DNA from 2 places in the Liquorilactobacillus satsumensis genome. Region 2 is predicted to be linked to the other one. Evidence: predicted binding sites of a transcription regulator. Region 2 holds the regulator's gene; the other holds the start of a gene.
The links. Region 2 encodes NrdR, which represses ribonucleotide reductase genes. Its sites were predicted from a motif close to ACACNATATATNGTGT; they were not measured.

Region 1 (7,858 bases), 790 kb from region 2:
GCAGCAATTGCTGATTATCGCGATATTTTGGCACATTCTGAGCGGATTGACAAGATTATTTATGAAGAATTGCTGGAAATCCAAGAAAAATATGGAGACGAACGTAGAACTGAATTAATGGTTGGTGAAGTTCTTAGTATTGAGGATGAAGATCTGATTGAGGAAGAAGAAGTTGCTGTGACACTTACGCATAATGGGTATATTAAGCGTCTGCCGACAAGCGATTTTAAAACTCAAAGACGTGGAGGCCGTGGTATTCAAGGAATGGGCGTTCATGCCGATGACTTTATTGAACACTTAGTGACAACTTCGACGCATGATGAACTGCTGTTTTTCACTAATATGGGGAAAGTATACCGCATGAAGGGGTATGAAATTCCGGAATATGGTCGGACCGCTAAAGGAATTCCAGTGATCAACTTGCTGGGGATTGCTTCTGGTGAAAAAATCCAAGCAGTCATCAATATTTCGCGGGAAATGAAGGAACAGGAGTACTATCTCTTCTTCACTACTAAAAAGGGAATTACTAAGAGAACGGCTGTTGCAGAATTTGCCAATATTCGTAGCAATGGACTCAAGGCGGTTTCGCTCAAAGATAATGATGAATTAATCAATGTGCTCATTACGGATGGCACGCAAAATATTATTATAGGGACTCATCTCGGTTATGCTGTGAGTTTCAAGGAAACAGACGTCCGTTCAATGGGAAGGGCTGCTACGGGTGTGCGTGGAATCAGGTTGCGTCCAGCTGACTATGTCATTGGCGTAGATGTGCTTTACCCAGACAGTCATGTGTTTGTAGTTAGTGAAAATGGTTACGGCAAACAAACACCTGCAAAAGATTATCCAATTAAGGGCCGTGGTGGCAAGGGAATCAAGACCTCAAACGTTACGACTAAGAATGGACCGCTGACAGGGTTAACTACAGTCAAGGGTGACGAAGATATTATGCTGATTACAAATAAGGGTGTAATGATTCGTTTCAATATTCAGACAGTCTCAGTTACGGGGCGTGCAACTTTAGGTGTTCATTTGATTAGAGTTGATGATGAAGCACTAGTTTCAACAATGGCTAAGGTTGTGCCGGATGAAACAAGCAGTGAGGAAACAGACGAAGAACAAACAGAAGAATAATTTTCGGCTAATTTGAGCAAAATCACGTAATTAAAAGCAGAGGGCTTTTCGGGATTGCCTTGCATTACAGTGCCATAAATGATATAATTCTTCTTCGTTAGTATCTAACTCGAAATAGATTTAGATTACTTTCCTTGCTCTTAACAAGGTTAAGAGCCAATAGTCCATAAGGAGGTGTAAACAGTCATGACTTACGAAGTTACTTATATTATCAGCCCAGCAATTGATGAAGCCGCAAAAAATTCTTTGGTAGAACGCTTTGATGGTATTTTGAAAGACAACGGTGCTGAAGTCGTAGATTCAAAAGACTGGTCTAAACGTCGTTTTGCATACGAAATCGGTGGTTTTACAGAAGGTACTTACCATATTGTAAATATTAAAGCTGATGACGCAAAAGCAATCGATGAATTTGACCGTCTTGCTAAAATTAATGATGGAATTTTACGTCATATGATCGTTAAGCGCGAAGCTTAATCACATGAAGGAGGAACTGAACATTGATCAATAGAGCTATTCTTGTAGGTCGATTAACACGTGATCCCGATTTGCGTTATACCTCCAGTGGTGTTGCAGTTGCGACATTTACTGTCGCTGTCAACCGTCAGTTTACCAATCAGCAAGGTGAACGTGAAGCTGATTTTATCAATTGTGTAATTTGGCGCAAGTCTGCAGAAAATTTTGCAAACTTCACGCATAAAGGTTCACTAGTTGGAGTGGATGGGCGTATCCAGACACGTTCTTATGAAAACCAACAGGGCAATAGGGTCTATGTGACAGAAGTCATTGTTGACAATTTTTCGTTGCTTGAGTCACGTTCGCAATCTGAGCGTTATCAACAACAACATGGCAATGACACGCAAGGTTCAGATTCTTCTCGGAATCCAGCAACTAATAATTCAGAAAACAATCCGTTTGGAAATTCAGTGAATAAAAATTCTACTGAAAACAATGCACCTAAATCTGGTAATAATAATAACGATCCATTCGCGGATAATGGAAAACAGATTGATATCTCTGATGACGATCTGCCATTCTAGATTTTTAGGTAACAGAAGGAGGGAACATCAACATGGCACAACAGCGTAGAGGTGGTCGTCGTCGTCGTAAAGTAGACTTTATTGCGGCTAACCACATTGAATATATCGATTATAAAGATACAGATCTGTTGAAACGCTTTATCTCTGAACGAGGAAAGGTTTTACCTCGTCGAGTAACAGGAACAAGCGCTAAGAATCAGCGTCGTTTGACAATTGCAGTTAAACGTGCACGCATTATGGGACTTCTTCCATTTGTTACAGAAGAGTAGTCTTAAAAAAAAGACCATCACGGTCTTTTTTTTTGTGCATTTTCAGTTAAATGTAACGTTTATGCATTTATCTTACAACACTCTATATACTATATATAGTATTGAATTTAGCGATCTAATACTACATATATTGCTGCAAGTCAAGACTACTATTTAAGTTTTAAGCGCATATAATCAAAAGAGAAGGAAGCGTCAGCTTGTCGCGTAATTTTGAAAACTAAGTTTTTATTAGGTAACGTGATTACTGATAAGCGATGTTAATTCGGATAATGCAAGATAGTATTAAGGAGATGTCTGGATGTTTGATCGTTATGTGGATGTTTTGACAAATTTGCCAAAATATTCAAAAAATGTTTTTAGAAAGAATTATTTTAGTTGGTTGTTTAACCAGTGCCGTGGTTGGGGGAGATTCAGTTATGGTTTGCTGATCTTTAACTTTGTTCTTCAGGTAATTTCATTAGTACAATCATTTAATGCGGCACCATTGCAATCAGGACTGTCCTTTATTGGTGGGAATCTTTCAGTTGCTTGTGTGATTGGAATTTCAAACCGCTCAGGAATACAGGGATGGGCTGGAGCATTCAGCGCAATTTGTATTGCATCCGTAGGTTTTATGGCTGGAAATTTCGCGACTGCATGGGAACAGATCGGATATTTACTTTTTCTGGATTTCTTTTGCATCTTAGATCCTAAGTGGAATGATAATATTCAAGCAGAAAAATTTGAAAATTTACGTGAATGGCTTTATTACATAATTTTCTTTGTGCTTGCTTGGGGAGTTATTTATTACATTTTTAGTTTAACAAGTGATCCACGTGTTTTTCTTGATAGTTTGAATCTTGCGATGGCAATTACAGGCTCGTTGCTTGAACTTAATCGTAAACGAGAACAGTATTTTGTTTGGACAATCAGTTCAGTCTTTACCATTGCATTATGGATTCAGACCATGTTGCAAGGTGATGGTAATTTTGCATTGATTTTCAGCTATAGCGTGTTTTTCTTGAATGATATGTATGCATTTTTCAGCACTCGCGGATGGTTTAGAACCAGTCACCAGATTTAAAATTGTCATGATGTCTTGGCTGTAAAATGATTTCAAAACAAAAAAGATGGTAATAACGAAGTGCCTTTCAAACTCTGGTTTTATTAGCTAGGGTTTGGGGGGTATTTTTGTGTCTAACCTCAAATTGCGCATAATCATAACCCGCCTATTTTGCAATTTGGTGTTAGTGCTCGAAGGCTTGCTGAGCTGGCTGGCACTTTTTTTAACGTGCTCCACCCTGCAACCACCTGTGCCTAAGCCTAAATTACGCGTAACCAAACCCAGGTGACTTTGTAATTCAGGACTTAGCTCACGGCGGCTGAACGCTGGGTGTCGCACTTTTGCAAAAATACGATTTTAGCGATCAGTCTTATCAAATGTGTATCAATGAATTGTTTGTGTTAAAATAGTATGCAAACAAGATTTCACTAAAGTACATATGAAAAATTTTGGTTATAGGTGGGGGCACCTTTTTCTGAAGGAGAAGATCCTGAGAGCGATCTTTGCAAGAATGTGAGGAGAAAGACAGTGAAACAGTTATTTTCGAAAGATTTATGGCATTTACCAGCCTTTATGAAGAATAGTAAAATCAGGTTGATCGCTTTTTTCTTGCTGGCAATGTCACTAGTGTGCGCTGTTATGGCTTTTTTAGTTAATCCGATTCTTGGATTAATTATTCTCGTAATGGTGGTGCTAACAGTTGTAGTCGCTTCCTTTACACTTAAGGCGATTACAGAAGATACTAACGAGTATATTTCGGATTTATCGTATCGGATCAAACGCGGCGAACAAGAGGCGTTGATCAAGATGCCGATTGGAATTCTTTTTCTGAATGAGCGTAATGAAGTCGAATGGGTAAATCCATATTTGCAGCAGTATTTTGGTAATAATGAGGTCTTAGGGAAACCTCTTGCTGAAATTGATGCGGAACTGGCCAAGCTTGTTGCAGAAAATCGAGAGAATAAAAAGCCGATTGAGGTTTCATGGGGACAATATAAATTACAATTGCTGATTCAAAAGGATATTCATGCTATTTACTTAATGGACATTACCCATTATGCCGAAATTCAACAACATGATTTAGATACAAACGTTGTAATTGGTCAAGTCTTTTTAGATAACTATGATGAAATCACGCAGTCGTTAAACGATAAGGCTGTTTCCAATTTGAGTAATTATGTGACGAACGAGCTTTCAAATTGGGCTAAAAAATATCAAATGTACCTTAAGCGAATTGATGATGATCATTTCTTTATTTTGGCATATTCAAGTGTTTTAAAACGCCTGGAAGATAATAAATTTAAGATCTTGGATCGAATTCGTGAACGAACTTCTAAACAGAATTTGCCATTAACATTAAGTATCGGAATTTCCTATGGTGATGATGATCTTGCCCTGCTAGCCAAGATTGCACAAAGTAACTTAGATCTGGCATTGGGGCGTGGAGGCGATCAGGTCGTCGTTAAGACCCCTGATGGTGAAGCACGCTTTTATGGCGGAAAGACTAACCCAATGGAAAAACGGACACGGGTTCGTGCCCGAATGATCTCACAGGCCTTACAGGAGTTGATGAATCAAACTGATCAGATTTTTGTGATGGGTCATAAACAACCTGATATGGATTCTGTGGGCGCATGCCTTGGGATTCGCAGAATTGCTGCAATGAATCAAAAAAAATGCTGGATTGTTTTGGATCAGGAAAAGCTGCATTCAGATGTTGCTCGTTTAATGGATGAGTTAGGGCAATATCCTGAAATAAAAGGGACGGTTTTAACTCCGGAAGAAGCCGAAGAAAAGGCAACTGAACAAAGTCTGCTGATTATGGTTGATCATTCAAAACCGTCAATTTCAGCCAGTGAAGAGCTTTACCAGCAGCTTTCAAATCGTGTAATGGTAATTGATCATCATCGTCGGGGTGAAGAATTCCCTGAAAATCCAATTTTAGTGTATATTGAACCATATGCATCTTCAACTTGTGAATTAATTACTGAGATGTTTGAGTATCAATCACGTGAGAGCGAACCGATTAATAAAATCGAAGCAACTGCAATGTTAACAGGGATTATTATTGACACTAAATCATTTACACTACGGACAGGGACGCGTACGTTTGATGCTGCTAGTTATTTGCGCTCTGTCGGGGCTGACTCTGTGCTGGTGCAGCATTTCATGAAGGAAAATGTAAATAACTTCTTGCAGCGCAATCATTTAATTGATCGTGTTGAATTTGTCGGCAATCGCGTCGCACTTTGTGTGGGTGAAAAAGACAAAGTCTACGATCCAGTGACTGCTGCTCAGGCAGCTGATTCACTGTTGAATGTCAGTGGAGTGGATGCTTCGTTTGTTGTTACCAGAAGAGCCGATGGTAGAATTGGAATCTCGGCTAGAAGTAACGGCGAAGCAAATGTTCAGGTTGTAATGGAGCAATTAGGCGGCGGTGGACATTTATCAAATGCTGCAACCCAACTTTCGGAGGTAACGATTGAGGAAGCACGCGCACAACTTTTAGATGTAATCCAACAGCATGAAGAATAGTAATATTGAGGAGGCAGTAATAAAATGAAAGTTATTTTTTTACAAGATGTAAGAGGCAAGGGCAGACGTGGTGAAGTTAAAGAAATTGCAGATGGCTATGCTAACTTTTTAATAAAGGCTAATAAGGCTAAGGCAGCAACTGCACAGGCTATCAGTCAGCTCAAGGGCCAGCAACTGGCAGAAAAGAAGAAGGATGCTGAAGAATTGGCAGCTGCTAAGGAGCTGAAAGAAAAGCTAGAATCTGGCAAAATGGTCGTTGAGATCAAAGCAAAAGCAGGTGCGGATAGCAGGTTATTTGGGTCTATTACCAGCAAGCAGGTGGCCCAAGCTTTCGAAAAACAATATGGCTTAAAAATTGATAAAAGAAAGATGGAACTCACAGTTCCGATCAAGTCGTTAGGCTATACTAATATTCCTGTTAAATTGCATAATCAAGTGACTGCAAAAATTAGAGTTCATGTTGCTGAAAAATAAATTTGCCGAAATTGGCAAGCTGTTTCAAGTTAGCTGAAAGGTGAAGTAATTATGAGTAATGATGTTTTGACTGATCGTTTGCCACCGCAAAACATTGAAGCTGAACAGGCTGTCCTTGGGGCCATTTTTTTACGTTCAGATGCTTTAGTGGAAGCAATGGTCTACTTGCAGCCGGATGATTTTTACCGCCGTGCACACCAAATTATTTTTCAGGCCATGATCGAATTGAATAATCAAGATGAAATTATCGATGTTGTGACTGTCAATAATTACTTAAAGGCTAACCAACAAGTAGATGATGTTGGCGGGGTTGGCTACATCGCTGAGTTGGCTGCAGCAGTTCCAACGGCCGCTAACGTGGTTTACTATGCCAAAATTGTTGAAGAAAAAGCACTTATGCGCCGTCTGATTGCGACAGCCACCAATATTGTTACACAGACGTATACTCAAGATGACGATGTAACCACACTTTTAGATGACGCTGAACGTCAGATTATGGACGTCTCAGAGCGGCGAAATCGGAGCGGCTTTAAACCGATTAAGGATGTTTTGAATAGTGCCATTGAAGATATTGATAGGTTGTATCAGCAAAATGAGGATATTACCGGGCTTGCAACCGGATATCATGAGCTGGATAAAATGACAGCTGGCTTGCAACCGGATAACTTAATTATTCTAGCTGCACGGCCGGCTGTTGGGAAAACAGCCTTTGCCTTGAATATCGCACAAAATGTGGGTACCAAAACTGACAAAACAGTGGCAATCTTTTCACTTGAGATGAGTGCCGAGTCGTTAGTTAATAGAATGCTCTGTGCTGAAGGAAGCATAAATGCTAATCATCTGCGCACAGGGCAGCTGAATGATGAGGAATGGAAGAACTTAATTGTTGCTATGGGTTCACTTTCTCAAGCAGCGGTCTTCATTGATGATACACCAGGAATAAAGATGGCTGAAATTCGCGCAAAATGTCGTCGTTTAGCTAAAGAGCAAGGAAACCTTGGCCTAGTCGTGGTGGATTATTTGCAGTTGATTGAAGGTTCTAATAAGGAAAGCCGCCAACAGGAAGTTTCCGAAATCTCGCGACAGCTCAAAAAACTTGCAAAAGAACTGTCCGTCCCGATTATTGCACTTTCACAGCTTTCACGTGGAGTTGAGCAAAGACAAGACAAGCGACCTGTGCTCTCTGATATTCGTGAATCCGGTTCAATTGAACAGGATGCTGATATTGTAGCTTTTCTTTATCGTGACGATTATTATGAACGCTCCGAGGGTGATCAGGATGATGAGAATACCCAGCAAGATGATGAGACACAGGATGTCGGAGAAGTCGAAGTAATTATTGAAAAGAACCGTTCTGGACCACGTGG
Region 2 (7,858 bases):
TCTTTCATTGATAGATTTGAACTAAAAAAGGTCGACAACTCTTCTTGCATTCGATATTGTAAAATAACGCCCAAGACATCATCTCGTAACCAGCTTGACAGTTGATCAGCACCTAAATCATCGAGCATTAAAATCGGAGCTTTTTTAACACTTTCAATCATTGCCAGTGTACCGCCGCCACTAATTGCATTTTTAAGTTCAACAGCAAAAGAAGGAAAATGAAGAAGCGTCGACTGGTATCCTTCTTCGGCTAAGCCATTTGCAATCGCTCCTAGCAAGAAAGTTTTACCTACACCGAAGCTGCCTTCCAGATACATCCCTGGAATAAATGTTTGCGGTTGCGCAATATATTGCTCAATAAAGTTCCCAGCCGCAGCCGCAACTTCTTCACGTCCTTCTAAATCATAATCCGACAATTGTGCAGCTTTAACACTTTTAGGCATATTCAAAGAACGGACACGTGCACGCACAGCCTGTTGCTTTCTAGCAAGCAGTAATTGTTCACTTGGGACATACGCAACCTCAATTAGATGATTATTCAAAATCAGCTGGGGCCGATATCCTGGTACTGGAACTTCTTCTCCATTTGCCAACTTTTTTTTAATTGTCACAAATTCGTAAACCTTACTTGCACTGCGGACGAGATCCTCTTTTGATAACTCAGTTTGATTTTCTTTAATAAACCGTGCAACTTCTTGATCAGCAAAAGCTTGTCGAATCAGTTGTTGATAATTTTTGGTCCAGTTGTGCTTTTTTAACTGTTGCGCAAGTTCATCACCGACGTTCTTCATTTTTTCGCCCCCTTCTTACTGTTTCTTTTTAAATTTGCTAAGACGCGCTTTTAACTTCTGCCGGTCTGCTTCGCTGAATTTAGATTGCGGTGTTAACTGTGCTCCATCCTTTGCCCAATCAGGTAACTTTTCTTTTTGAATTACCTGCGTGCGTCTGCGCGGTCGTGTTTTCGAAGTCGGCGTTTTTTGTTGCTTCTTAAGTGAATTGAAACTGCGTACCTGCTGCATTGCTTCTTCAGGAGTCGCGATCTTTTTTTGACTCCAATCGGAAATCACCGCTTCAAAAAAATTTCGATTCAACAATGCCATTTCTCTGTCAATCATCATGTAATGAATCAAAACATTAATCACAGCAGGGTGAAAAAGTTTCTTTTGTCCAACCCATTCTAAAGTATGCAATTCAGAAGCTGTCGCAAAGCTCCCTTTTTCCTTTTTCAAGACGCGCAGAAAGTCTGCCGGTGCATAGGCGCGACACGCATCTAAGAGTCCTTGATCTTCTTGTCGCAACTGAGGAACATCTTGGCTGGTAACAGCTTCAGCCTGTGGCTGGTTCACCTGTTTTGTAAGCGCACCTTGTGGTTTTTGCTGTTGTACTAACTTTTCAAAAAGTGCAAAATCAACTTTGTTAGTTGCTACATTTGCGGCTTGCTCCAAAAGATTAACCAGCGTAAGCTCATCAAGTCCATAAACTACGTGTGCCACTAATAATTTTTTTTCATGCTCCAACACCTGCTTTGTATCTATAAATGAATGTTCAAGCAGCGCAACTACGAAAGTACGATCAAGTCCAGTCTCTTTCCAACTCATCTCAGGCTTTTTCGTCGCAGAGCTCTCGAAAAGACTTGCTAATCGAGTCTTTTGTTGCAGTGTGCGCGGTTGAATATTGAAAACTTCCAAGAAATGTTTAGTCGTCTCAACTGCTTGTGGGTGCTCAAAAAGCGGGTTAAAAAAGTAGTGCTGCAGCGCTTTAAATTGCTGCTCTCCAACAGTCTCAAGCAAGAGTGTCCGCAAAAGATCATCTTCAAAAAATGCACGTGGAAGTTGGGGTGCCTGTAATTCGTAAAGAACAACTTTCCCCAATTGATCTTCTTGTTCATACGTCCGTAACAGTCCAATTGCTTCTAATTTACACCGTGCCTCATATAGCTTATTTGCTCCCATATCCAATAGCTCTAACAGAGTTGTGTGCATTCTGCGTTCAGAGAGCGAAACCCTCTGTGCAACAAACGTGCGCAATAGCATATAAAGACTGAATGAAGCTGCTCCAATCAGGGGTTGATATAGTTTAATGACTATTTCAGGATCACCTGCAAGCAACTTCTGCCGAGAAAAAACAATGAATCCATCTTTGGGTGAAAAACTATCGTTAACCATCGTCAAGCTGGTCACTCCCCCTTACTGATCATCGGATTCATTCTCATTTTTATTTTTATTTTTTTTATCACGTGCCATCATTTCCTTGAGTTCTTTCAAGAAAACTTTCATGTCCTTAAATTGGCGATAAACACTCGCAAAACGGATGTAAGAAATTTCATCAACATCCGCCAATAAGCCCATTACATATTCACCAATCAGTTGACTGGAAACTTCATTTTCGCCTAATGACCGGACCTTATTTTCAACGTCATCAACGATGCGTGTGATTTCATCCATACCTACCGGACGTTTTTCTGCAGCACGGACAATTCCACGTAGAATTTTCTCGCGGTTAAACTCCTCACGTGTTCCATTCTTTTTAATGACAAGTAACGGTGTCGCTTCAACTCGTTCAAAAGTAGTAAAGCGAAACCCACAGGCCTCACACTCGCGTCGGCGCCTGATTACATGTCCGCCATCAGCAGGTCGGCTATCAACCACGCGCGAACCATTATGATGGCAGCGGGGACATTTCATATTTTTCACCTCGTTAAAATACTATGCTTTTTCTGCAAACCCATTCGTTATAAGCCATTTTAGCACTTGTGACAGGGTTTCTTCAACTTCTTTAGTATTATCAATCACAATGTCAGCACGTTGGTTGCGCTCTTTTTCGGACATTTGTGCTTCAAGACGTTCCTTGGCCTGCTGTTGCGTTAATCCATCGCGGTTCATTAAACGTTGAAGCTGCAATGTTTTGCTGCTTGAAATCGTCATTACACTATCACAGTATTTTGCATATCCGCCCTCAAATAATAAAGGAATTGCCAACACAAGTAGCTTTACTTTTTTTTCTTTATAAACCTTTAGTTGCCGATAAATCTCTGCGTGAATCAACGGTCCCATAATGCGATTCAAGCTCGCCAGCTTATGCTGATCCGCAAAAACAAGATTTCCCAATTTTTGACGGGCTAACTGTCCCTTAGAAGTGAGGATCTCCGTGCCAAAGACCGCCACGATCTGCTTTAAGCCCGGAGTTCCAGGACATGCCACCGTGCGTGCGATTACATCTGCATCGATCACGACTGCACCTGCTTTTTTTAGGTAATCGCTGACAGTTGTTTTGCCAGCTGCAATGCCGCCAGTCAACCCCAAAACATATGTCAATTATTTCACCTTCTGACATTGCGGGCAAAAGGTGGTCCCACGCTGCCCGACCACTATTTTTTTCAGTGGTGTTGCACAGCGTTCGCAAGGCTGTCCTTTTCTGCCGTAAGCATGTAGTTGTTTTTGAAAAGAACCTGCGTGCCCAAACGTATCAGTATACGTAAAGACAGTTGTCCCTCCTTGGCTAGTTGCTCGTGCTAGCTCAGTGATAATTTCATCATGTAAGCGATCAGCCTCACTTTTGCTGAGGTGTGCAGCAGGTGTCTGCGGATTTATTTTACTAGACCATAAAACTTCGTCTGTATAAATATTCCCCAACCCCGCAACAATCGTTTGATCTAGTAAGGCAGGCTTAATCATTTTTTTCTTATGTTTCAATCTTTCATAAAAAAGTTGCTTGTCAAATAAAGCTGCTGTCGGCTCGGGACCTAGCTTCTTTAACCCTGGAAGTTGTTGGACCTGCGCCGTTTTCACCAAATGCATCCTGCCAAATTTGCGCACATCATTGTATCTTAATTGCTGACCATCAGAAAGTGTAAAAACAATGTGCGTATGTTTTTCAAGTGGAGTTTTAGGATTTTCAACAAAGTACTTTCCTTCCATCCGTAAATGGGAGACAAACGATATCCCAGTATCGAAATTAAAGATCAAATATTTTCCGCGCCGTGTAATACTTTCAATCGTCCGTCCACGCAATTCTTGTTGAAAGCTCTGGGGATCCCCATTGATAATTTTGGGGTAATAAATTTTCACATTCTCAATCTGGGCGCCAAGTACTAATTTTTCAAGCCCGCGACGCACCGTTTCTACTTCTGGCAATTCCGGCATCTGCTTTTCTTCCTTCCATCACAATCTTACTTAGTATCAAACCACGTGCTGCCATGAGAACTCTCTACTTTAAGCGGAACTTCTAACGAAACAGCTTGATCCATCACTTGCGGCACAAGTTTTTCCAAGCGTTCAATCTCATCATCGGGCGCCTCAAAGATCAGTTCATCATGCACTTGTAGTAGCATGACTGCCTGAAGTTTTTCTTGCTGCAGCATTTTTTGCATATTAATCATTGCGACTTTAATAATATCAGCCGCACTTCCTTGAATTGGGGTATTCATCGCTGTTCTTTCTGAAAAAGAGCGTAGATTATAGTTCTTGCTCTTAATGTCCGGTAGATAGCGACGCCGTTTGAAAAGTGTTTCAACGTATCCTTTTGCATGTGCCTGCTCAACAATCCGTTTCATGTACTCGTGGACTCCTGGAAAGATTTCAAAATATCTCTCAATAAACGCCTTGGCTTGTTTGCGTGTAATTCCAATATTTTGTGCCAGACCATAGTCGCTGATTCCGTAAACAATTCCAAAATTAACAGCCTTCGCTTGCCGCCGCATGTTAGGTGTCACCTGTGTGGGCGCATCTAACCCGAAAATCTGCATTGCCGTATTGGCATGAATATCAGCACCAGCTTTAAAGGCCGTTTGCATATTCTCGTCATGTGAAATATGCGCTAGTACGCGCAGCTCAATCTGCGAATAATCAGAAGAAAAGATTTCCCAGCCCGCTTTGCGTGGCACAAATACCTGTCTAATCTTCTTGCCTTCAGGTAATCTAATCGGAATATTTTGCAAATTAGGATCAACTGACGATAATCTTCCAGTTGCAGTCAAAGTTTGTGTATATCTTGTATGCACTTTACTATCCTTAGGTGAGATATATTTTAATAAGCCTTCCACATAAGTCGACTGAATTTTAGCAATCTGACGATACTTTAAGATATTATCGACAATCGGTGCCATTCCCCGCAATTGTTCAAGTACTCCGACAGCAGTTGAATAACCGGTCTTAGTTTTTTTAATTACCGGAAGTTTCAGCTTCTCAAACAGAATTACTCCCAATTGTTTTGGAGAATTCAAGTTGAACTCTTCACCAGCTTCATTATAAATTTCCAGCTCAACTTCTTTAATTCTTTCCTTGAACTCACTTCCCATTTGTTCAAGCCGCGCCTGATCAACTTTGATACCTGCCAATTCCATCGCGCCTAGAACTAGTGAGAGTGGTCGTTCCATCTTCAAATAGAGCTCTTCTTGCTGATTTTCTTTTAATTTCAGCAATAAGGGGGCCTTTAGCGTTGTAATCGCGTGTGCCTTACTGCACAAATGACCGAAAAAGATTTTATCATCTGTCGGGATTTGATACTTAGCTCCTTTCCCATAGATCTCTTCATCGGAGCGCACGTCTTCATAGCCATGTAACTGTGCCAATTTACCCAAATCATTACTGTTTTCACTAGTATTCAAAAGATAAGAAACAAGTAAAAGATCAAAATCAATTGCAGTTAAATTAATTCCAAGCCGTGCTAACCCTACAAAAGTTCTCTTACCATCAAAGAGGTCCACTTTCACCTTGGGATCAGCCAGTAATTGACGTAGCTTGGGATGCTGTAATAATTTGCAGTCTCGCGAAACAAAGTATTGAGCACCCAACACGAGTACAAACCCCACCAAAGGTGCTTGATGATAGTTAGCGCCACTCATTTCAAGGTAAAAAGAAATGCCCTGTTGCGCTTGAAAATTGCTCTTTATGATAGTTTGCTCGTCAAGTACTGTGTAAGCAAATTTTTTTATGCTTCTTTCTGGCTGTTCTGCAGGATTTTTAGCCGCGCGTTTACGTAAGAAACTTTTAAAGTCCATTTCTTCATAAAAAGACGTTAGCTGTTCATTATTTTCCCCTGCCCATGCCAGCTCAGCGAGTTCAAGACTAACCGGTGCGTTCTGCCGGATACGTGCCAAATCTTTACATAAAAAGGCGGTCTCACGATCTTCTTCCAAGTGTTCCTTCATTTTCGAAGGTTTTAACTGATCGAGATTTTCGTACAATGCTTCCAACGAACCAAACTGTTTTAAAAGTTTGAGCGCCGTTTTTTCACCCACTTTGGCAACTCCAGGATAATTATCAGATGAATCGCCCACTAATCCCTTCATGTCAACAATTTGTGCGGGAGTAATTCCATATTTTTCTAAGACATGTTCAGGGGTATAGTTTTCAACTTCACTGACTCCCTTTTGTGTCACTGCAACTGTTGTCTTAGGAGTTGCTAGCTGTGTCAGATCACGATCACCAGTCACGATGACAACTTCAAAACCGTCTTCTTCGGCCCTCTTGGCCAGTGTTCCAATGATATCATCGGCCTCATATTCCTTTAGTTCATAGCTTTTCATTCCATAAGCTGTTAATAATTTTTGCAAGTATGGGAGTTGTTCAGAAAGTTCGGTAGGTGTTTTGGAACGTCCACCTTTATAATCTGAAAACTTGGCAGTTCGAAAAGTTTGCTTGCCGGCATCAAATGCAACTAATGCATGTGTGGGAGCTGTTTTTTCTATAATGTTATCGAGCATCGTATTAAATCCATAAATTGCATTGGTATGCAATCCACTGTGATTAACGAAGCGTTCTAACGATTGGTGCAGAGCAAAGAACGCTCTAAAAGCGACGCTGTTGCCATCGATTAATAAAAGCTTTTTTTTATTATTCATTTTTCGAACTCCTTTTAACGATTGTCTACCTTGCTTTATTCTACCAAACATTTTACTTGGAAGGTAGGAACTAGCTAGAAGTGCCGACAGGTATCGGTTAGGTTGTGTGCACGAACACCAAATTACAAAATCGTTGGGCTATGACGATGCGTAATTTGAGGTTAGGCGCATCAGCCTGATACCTGGAACACGTTATATAGAAGTGCCGACAGGTATCGGTTAGGCTATGTGCACGAACACCAAATTACAAAACTAAATCTGTTTAAGGTGAAAATTATTCTTAATCGAACTGTAGCTAATTACGAACTAAAAAAGCGACCTCTTTCCTAACGGAATAAAGTCGCTCGCATTGTTAAACTAAACCGGTTCGTGTCCATTACCCAGATTGACCGTTCTAGCAAGTTGAACTCAATTATAACACCCAGAACAAATTATTATTTGTTGTTAAAGCCAGTAAAGATATTCAGTAAACTGATAAACAAGTTAACAAAATCTAAATACAGCTGCAAGGCTCCCATTAGTGCCAAGTTGGTTGCCGAAACCTGAGCCCCAGTCTGCTGATAAAGAAGCTTGAATTTCTGTGCATCCCAAGCTGTTAAAGCTGTAAAAATAAGCACCCCGAAAAATGAAAATACAAATTGGATCATTGTGCTTTGCAAGAAAATGTTGATAACCGAAACAACTACCAAACCAATCAAAGCAGCCAAAGCCTGTGTGCCGATTTTAGACAAGTCACGTTTAGTCACGGTACCAATTGTAGCCATCGAAAGGAAGACCGCTGCTGCTGCAACAAATGCCATCGTAACATCTGCCGCGGTATAAACTGAGAGCACAATGCCAAAGAATAACCCCTGAATTGCAGCAAATACTACTAACCCGAGACCTGTGATAGCAGGAGCACGGTTGGCTTTAAAAGACATTGAAAGTGCAATAAAGAACTGCAAGCCGATTAGCACAAAGAGCATAAAGCGATTTTGCGCAATAAACGTCATTGTTTGTTCATAATAAACATTGTTG

Region 1: a site for NrdR is predicted at 2,527-2,542, ahead of pnuC (nicotinamide riboside transporter PnuC). Genes of this name have one in related genera too.

Annotation. Positions count from the first base shown of each region.
Region 1 is NZ_OZ061606.1:1,336,118-1,343,975, reverse strand. It holds gene gyrA (DNA gyrase subunit A) at 1-1,134, shown strand, start outside; gene rpsF (30S ribosomal protein S6) at 1,321-1,608, shown strand; gene ssb (single-stranded DNA-binding protein) at 1,632-2,171, shown strand; gene rpsR (30S ribosomal protein S18) at 2,204-2,440, shown strand; gene pnuC (nicotinamide riboside transporter PnuC) at 2,739-3,503, shown strand; gene AB3Y88_RS06170 (DHH family phosphoesterase) at 4,011-6,017, shown strand; gene rplI (50S ribosomal protein L9) at 6,042-6,491, shown strand; gene dnaB (replicative DNA helicase) at 6,543-7,858, shown strand, end outside.
Region 2 is NZ_OZ061606.1:547,430-555,287, forward strand. It holds gene dnaI (primosomal protein DnaI) at 1-791, opposite strand, end outside; gene AB3Y88_RS02595 (replication initiation and membrane attachment family protein) at 807-2,165, opposite strand; gene nrdR (transcriptional regulator NrdR) at 2,187-2,684, opposite strand; gene coaE (dephospho-CoA kinase) at 2,706-3,314, opposite strand; gene mutM (DNA-formamidopyrimidine glycosylase) at 3,315-4,142, opposite strand; gene polA (DNA polymerase I) at 4,169-6,841, opposite strand; gene AB3Y88_RS02620 (Bax inhibitor-1/YccA family protein) at 7,276-7,858, opposite strand, start outside.